Regions from separate parts of the Tenggerimyces flavus genome, predicted to be linked through region 2. Evidence: predicted binding sites of a transcription regulator. Region 2 holds the regulator's gene; each other region holds the start of a gene.
The links. Region 2 encodes LexA, which represses DNA repair genes until DNA is damaged. Its sites were predicted from a motif close to TCGAACANNTGTTCGA; they were not measured.
Positions count from the first base shown of each region.

Region 1: a site for LexA is predicted at 1,130-1,145, ahead of JOD67_RS26090 (SAV_6107 family HEPN domain-containing protein). Genes of this name have one in related genera too.
Region 3: a site for LexA is predicted at 1,186-1,201, ahead of JOD67_RS42330 (DUF3644 domain-containing protein). Genes of this name have one in related genera too.

Region 1 covers NZ_JAFBCM010000001.1:5,588,676-5,590,936, reverse strand. Annotated here, with positions in the region: gene JOD67_RS26095 (MFS transporter) at 1-254, opposite strand, end outside; gene JOD67_RS26090 (SAV_6107 family HEPN domain-containing protein) at 558-962, opposite strand; gene JOD67_RS26085 (DUF4097 family beta strand repeat-containing protein) at 1,296-2,135, shown strand; gene JOD67_RS26080 (methyltransferase domain-containing protein) at 2,216-2,261, shown strand, end outside.
Region 2 covers NZ_JAFBCM010000001.1:3,933,021-3,935,281, forward strand. Annotated here, with positions in the region: gene JOD67_RS18370 (hypothetical protein) at 1-214, opposite strand, end outside; gene lexA (transcriptional repressor LexA) at 505-1,245, opposite strand; gene JOD67_RS18380 (LysM peptidoglycan-binding domain-containing protein) at 1,482-1,922, shown strand; gene JOD67_RS18385 (protease-associated domain-containing protein) at 2,010-2,261, shown strand, end outside.
Region 3 covers NZ_JAFBCM010000001.1:238,929-241,189, forward strand. Annotated here, with positions in the region: gene JOD67_RS01275 (DNA polymerase III subunit gamma and tau) at 1-849, shown strand, start outside; gene JOD67_RS42330 (DUF3644 domain-containing protein) at 1,317-1,589, shown strand; gene JOD67_RS01280 (Fic family protein) at 1,544-2,261, opposite strand, start outside.

The DNA of each region.
Region 1 (2,261 bases), 1.7 Mb from region 2:
TGGCGTCGTGGGTACCGGTCGGCGAGGGTGGCGAGGATCGGGCCGCCGAGCAGGCCGGGGAGGAAGGTGACCGCGAACGTGATAGCGGTGAGTGACGTCGATCTCGTACGGTCGTAGACGAGAGCGGCGAGCGCGAACTTGCCTAGCTGGCTACCGACCTTGGAGAGGACGTCGGCGACAAAGAGCGCGCTGAACTCCCGGTTCCGGAACAGGTCTCGGTACCGGACGGCGGACGTTCCACCGTTGCTGCTCACAAGACCGCATCATGCCTCATGGCGGACACGGACGGTGGCTTTGCGGTCACCCATAAGTTCTGAACGGGGTCTGATGATCTTGGTTCACGCCTGCGCTCGGGCATGGCCCGGAACCTTATCGCCCTGGTCAGAGCGATGGTTGGCCCGGTTGAAGATCGTTCACGGCAGTTGCCGGATGCGCCGAGATTTGTCGAGATTGTCGACTGGGCGAGATTTTATTGCGCAGCGTGCCGGCCCGGCCACCCGGGGGAGCGGCGGCCAGGCGGCGGCCGCCTGGCGTCGGCTTGTGCCGGTGATCTCTACCTAGGCGGCGGCGGGGATGTCGAGCAGCGTCTCCACCACGTCGAGGAAGCGCTCGGCGTCCCGCATCAAGTCGTCGGCCTCTCGCGCGCTCACCGCGTCGGCCAGGCCGGCCTCGGCGGAGGCGCGCTTGTTGGCGCCCGCGGAGAAGAACGCGGCCCACTCCGACAGCTCCGGGGCGACCTGGGCGAGCAGCACCCAGGCGTTGTACTGGCGCCGGCGGCCCGTCGGGCGGGCTCGGGCGGCGAGAACGGCCGCGGTGATGCGGAGCGCCGCTACGTGGGCGGCCACGTAACGCTCGGCAGGTGTCCGGGCGGTCGCCGCCTCGGCGAGCGACGCCTGGGCACGGTCGAGGGAGGTGAACACGGCAGGCCCCAGCGGGACCGGCCCTCTACGTACGGCTGGCATCTGCTGCCTCCTCACAAACCAGGGATCGGGCCGGGATGGCGAGTTCCCTTGCTGCCCCACACGCCACTCCCGGCCCGGCGGCCACCTGACGACGAGCGGGGGTCGAGGCCACTCGTTGCCTGGTTGCTGCACCCGTCGCGCCGGGGGCCCAACTCCCCGGCGCTCGTTCGAACGCGTGTTCGAACGAGAACAACGCTAGCGTCCGCACCCCGACCCGTCAACAGGGCTCGCCAGGGACTCGCCAGGGTGTTTCCCGATCCCCTGGCGACCCCTCTGAGACCTACTGTCGGCGTGGAGCTACTCACAGCAGAAAGCATCGCAGGGAGGACCGACATGAACCGGCCGGCAGCGTTGGCAGTGGTCGCGGTCGCGGGGGTGGCCGCGTTGGCGGTCGGCGTCGGCGGCTGGTCCAGCGGAGGTACGCGGCACCAGGAGCAGACCTTCGATCAGAAGATCACCGAGGTACGACTCGACACCGGCGGCGGCGACGTCGAGATCGCCGCGGGCGGTGTGGACAAGATCGAGGTCAAGCAGAGCTATCGGAGCTTCTCGATCTTCAAGGGCAAGCCGAAGAAGATCGAGGTGGACGGCGAGACGCTCGTGCTCCCGGACGGGAACTGCGGCTGGAACTGCAGCGTGAACTTCACCGTTCGCGTCCCCGAAGGCACCAAGATCACCGGCCAGACCCACTCGGGCACGGTCTCCCTCACCGACGTCGCGAGCGTGGACCTCGAGGTCGACTCGGGCGACGTCGACATCGCGAACGTCGCGGGCGCGGTCAACGTCCGCTCCCAGTCCGGCACGGTCGACGTGCAGCAGGCCCGGGGCGACGTGAACATCCACTCCCAGTCCGGCGACATCTCCGCCGACGACGTGAACGGCAAGAGCGAGTTCCGGGCCAACTCCGGGACGGTCAACGCCGACAACCTCCGCGGCGCCGTGGACGCCGAGACGTCCTCGGGCGACATCAGCGTCAACCTCGCGGTGCCCGCGTCGGTCCGCGCGCAGGCCAGCAGCGGCTCGGTCGACCTGCGGGTGCCGGAGGCGGCGTACAAGGTCCGCACCGACACGAGCTCGGGCGAGGCCGACGCGCAGGTCCAGAGCGACCCCAACTCCTCGTTCACCCTGGACGCGACCACCTCGAGCGGAGACATCACCATCGAGCGCGACTAGCGACAACCAGGCACGGTCTGGGCGAGAGCCTCACCCCGGTTAGGGTGGGGCTCTCGTTCCGTTCTGGAAAGGTGCCGAACGTGCCCGAACGCACCGCCGCCAGGTCCACAGGGCACCGACGATCCG
Region 2 (2,261 bases):
GCTCGCCCTTGTCCAGGTTCAACATCCGCTCGAGGCGGTCGATCCGCTCGATGCTCCTGCTGTCGCGGTCGGAATCTCCGGCCGTGATTGCCGCCGAGGCCGGAATGGCCGCGGCGACAGGCATCGCGATTCCGAGAATGACGGCCGCGATCCGGGTATGGATTTTCGCCATGGTGCTAAGACACCTCCACGCTTGGAAGATCTGCCAGACCACGGGCCCCTCCCATTCCCTGGACCCGGTGATCGCGCGAAGCGATCTCCTTTCCTTCCGAGCAGAGCAGCCCATGGAGGAGGCTGCTCCACTGCGCCCCGTAGTGAAGCCCTAAAACCACACATTCGATCCGAATGGTCTTACTCACTCAGATCGGACGTAATACACATAGTTCGCAGCTATCTACGAATTGTCAAGATCTCGTCGCTCTCTGTATTGAGGCTTAGGCGCACAAACAACAACCGCGCCACGGAAACTCCGGGGCGCGGTTGCTGTCGGGGAATCCGAGTGGCTCAGACGCGGCGGAGGACCGCCACGACCTTGCCGAGGATCACCGCGTCGTCGCCGTTGATCGGCTCGTACGCGGGGTTGTGCGGCAGCAGCCAGACGTGGCCGTCGCGCCGGCGGAACGTCTTCACGGTCGCTTCGCCGTCGAGCATCGCCGCCACGATCTCGCCCTGTTCGGCGTTCTGCTGTTGCCGAACGACCACCCAGTCGTCGTCGCAGATCGCCACGTCCACCATCGAGTCGCCGCGCACCTTGAGCATGAACAGCTCGCCGTCGCCGACCAGGTCCCGCGGCAGCGGCATGACCTCCTCGATCGCCTGCTCGGCGAGGATCGGGCCACCGGCGGCGATCCGGCCGACCACCGGCACGTACGTCGGGGTCGGGCGCAGCTCGCCGAGGCCGGTCTCGTCGTACGTCGCGTCGCTGGCCGCGCCGACCGAACGGCGGGGCTGGTCGTGCGGAGCGAGCACTTCGAGCGCGCGCGGCCTGTTCGGGTCGCGGCGCAGGAATCCCTTCTCCTGCAGGACCTTGAGCTGGTGGGCGACCGACGAGGACGAGGTCAGGCCGACCAGGTCGCCGATCTCCCGCATCGCCGGCGGATAGCCGCGCTTGTCGACGGACTCCCGGATGACCTCGAGGATGCGGCGCTGCCGCGGCGTGAGGCCGGAAGCGTCCGGCGGGCCGTCAGGAAGCTCTCGTACCGCGGCGGTCTGGCTGTCCTGGCCCGCGCGCTTCCCCTTCGGCATGGCGATCTCCTTCGGGCGAGTGGCCGGCGGTGAGGCCGGCTCGAGGCTGGGCGAGTGGGGCGTTGGTGGTCACGTTAGGCCCTGACTTGGACACTTTCAAACATCTGTTCGAACTGGCGTGTCGCGCGACACGCTCGAACAAATATTCGATCGCTCCTTGGGCTTGTCGGTGGGTTGGTGTACAACTTCGTACAGGCGTTCGATCGAACAATAGTTCGAGCAAGGAGGCGGTAGGAATGGGTGTCACCACGACGACGCGGCCGGCCCGCAGGCGCAATGTGCGGCCGACGGTGGTGCGGTTGCCAGCCCCGGAACGGGTACGTTCCTGCGCTCTCGCGCCGGAGGAGCGGACGCTCGACTTCTCCGAGCGCCCCGTCCAGCTGACCAGGCGCGGCCGGCTCGTGCTGGCTCTCGGCGTTGCGGTCGTCGCCGCGGTGCTGATCGCCCTCGCCGGCCTCGCGGCACTGAAGATCGCCCCCGCCGCCGACGCGTCCGTGCCGGAGCGGACCGCCACGGTGATGGTCGAGCCGGGCCAGACGCTCTGGCAGATCGCCAAGCGCGCCGCGCCCTCGGAGGACGTCCGCGCGACCGTCGACCAGATCATGCGGCTGAACGGGATCAAGGACGCCGGCGCCGTCGAAGCCGGCACCGAGTTGCGCGTCCCGCTGTCTCGCTAGACCGGCCGCTGAGTCGCCGAGGTTCGAACGCCTGCCTCCTCGGCCTCACCCACGGAATCGAATCGAGCTGGTCGACGAAGAACGGGCATGACGCTTCGAGGCCTCGTTCTGCCCGTGCTCCTGATCGGCGCCCTGCTCGCCCCGGCCGGCAGTGCCGCCGCGGCGCCACAGATCTTCCCGGAACGGTTCACGCTGACCGTTCGGCTCCTTGACCGCGCCGGCCAGCCCGCACCGGCAGCGACGGTGCCGTCCATCGACATCTTCAAGCTCGACGATCCCGATTTCATCTACCGAGGCGATCCAGGCCGGATCGTCCTCCGGCAGGGCCGGTACGCCGTC
Region 3 (2,261 bases), 3.7 Mb from region 2:
CCGCGAGCGGCGGCCCGTGAGGCTGCGGTGGAGGCGCGGGTGGCGACGCCTCCTCCGGCAGAGCCGGCGCCCGAACCTGTGAAGCCCGCGGCGGAGCCTGAGCCGAAGGCAGCCGAGACGGTCAAGGCCGCGGAGGTCGTCGAGGAACCGGCGGCCGAAGCGCCGCCGCCCCCTCCGGCTCCTCCCGCTCCGACTCCGACTCCCGTGCAGGCGGCCGCGCCGGGCGACCTCGGGCTGGCGGATGTACGGAGGTTGTGGCCGGAGATCCTCGACGCGGTGGCCAAGCGGCGCCGGCTCGCCTGGAGCCTGATCAGCCACAACGCGCAGGTCACCGATCTGCTGAACGGTGTGCTTACGGTCGCGCTGGTCAACCCGGGCGCGCGGGACTCGTTCGTACGGAGCAAGAGCGACGAGGTGCTGAAGGAGGCGGTCCGCGAGATCCTCGGCGTGGACTGGCGGATCGACCCGATCGTCGACTCGACCGCCGGACCCAGTGGCGGTGGGGGTGGTGGCGGTGGGGCTCGACGCCCGCCGAGCCCGGAGCCGCAGCAGGACGCGCCCGCCACGCCGCCGACGACGGGCGGCTGGGACGAGCCTCGGCCTGCCGCGCCGGAGCCTGAGCCCGCCCCGGCCGAGCCCGCCGCGCCGACACCCCAGCGGAGCAGCGCGGCGCGGGAGGCGATGCGGAGCTCGAAGCCGACCGACGCCGAGCCCGAGCCGCCCCGCAACCTGGACGAGGACGTCGACCCGGAGACCGACGCGGCGGTGGCGGACTCGCCGCAGACCCAGACAGAGCTGCTCGCCAAAGAGTTCGGCGCCCAGATCATCGAGGAACGCCCGAACGAGTGACCTGAGCAGCCGTGCTAGTTCTCCGCGGCGAAGTCGGCGAGGGTCTCGTGGATCAGCGGGTTGCCGTCGGACACCGCAGCGGGGTTGCGGGTGCGGTAGTACGGGATCGCGATCATCTCCAGGGAGAGGACCCAGCCGCTCCCCCATCCTCCGCCCAGCCAGGTAAGACGAAACTCGGACCAGGCCCCGAACACGGGGGCACCGGTCCGAACTCGTCGGGTCTCAGTTTTGGTCTCATGTGAGGTCCGGCCGCCCAGATCGACGCCCTCATCCGGGTCCTCGTGATCGCCTCACAGCAGTCCATCGGCGCTGTGCGCGACAGTTGACCGGATCGAGTCCATCACGTGTTGGTATCGCTCGGCCATCTTGGAGATGGACCACGCCATAGTCGCCAGGACAGTTCGTGGCGGGACGCCGACGTCATTCGGACAGGAGCCAGCATGGCTCGACCTAAGAAGCACTGGCCGATGGTTGCCGCATCGCGGGACGAGGCGAGCCTCGCGGTCCGCTTGTACAACGACCCGGCCGAGATGCGATCGTTCGAAGGCTTCGTCATCCATATGCATCTCGCCTGGCTCTATCTCCTGCATGCCGAGTTCATCAGGGACGGTGTCGATCACCGGTCGACACGTCGAGCCTGGCGCTTCGATCACGAGCCAGAAGGGCCGAGCCGCCCCGACCGAGGAGAGAAGCGTCAGTCTTCATCGCCAACGATCACGTCCACCACCTCTGGAGCATAGAAGCGACGGGCCGCACCCGATGCACCTGGGAGCGGAGCGAGTAGACCCAGATCCACAAGTTGACTGACTAGGCCGTTCGCACGACCATAGGAGATTCCTAGCCCACGCTCGACCCCACGAACGGTAAAAGACACGTGCGCAACTGCGTAGTCGACCAGCGTGTGTGCGGTATCAGCCCTGAGGTTCGATTGGCGGACACGCTCCTTCATTGAAGCCTGCAATTCAACTAGCGCGAGCATTCGGCGGTGCGTGGACTTTGCCGATGCCTCAAGGCCGGTCGCAAAGAAGCGAACGTAGGTATCCCAATCGCCGGCGGCACTTACGCTAAAGAGACGATCGTAGTACTCATGGCGGCGCGTCTCGAACCACGGCGAGACTGTCAGTGTCGGTTCAAGGAGGGTTCCCCTAGTAAGGAGGTGCACGACGATTAGAAGGCGTCCGATGCGCCCGTTCCCGTCGTGGTATGGATGCAGAGTCTCGAATTGGTAGTGCGCTAGTGCAGCCGCAACGACTGGGTCGACTTCCTGGCTGACGCCGTCGTCGTCCATCCAGTCAAGGAGGCCCTGGAGATTAGCCTGGAGATCCAAGCCGGGAGGAGACGGCACGAACCGCGACGCATATATCGTGGCTTCATTTCGACCAACCTCCTTCCGTCGACCCACTATCACCTGC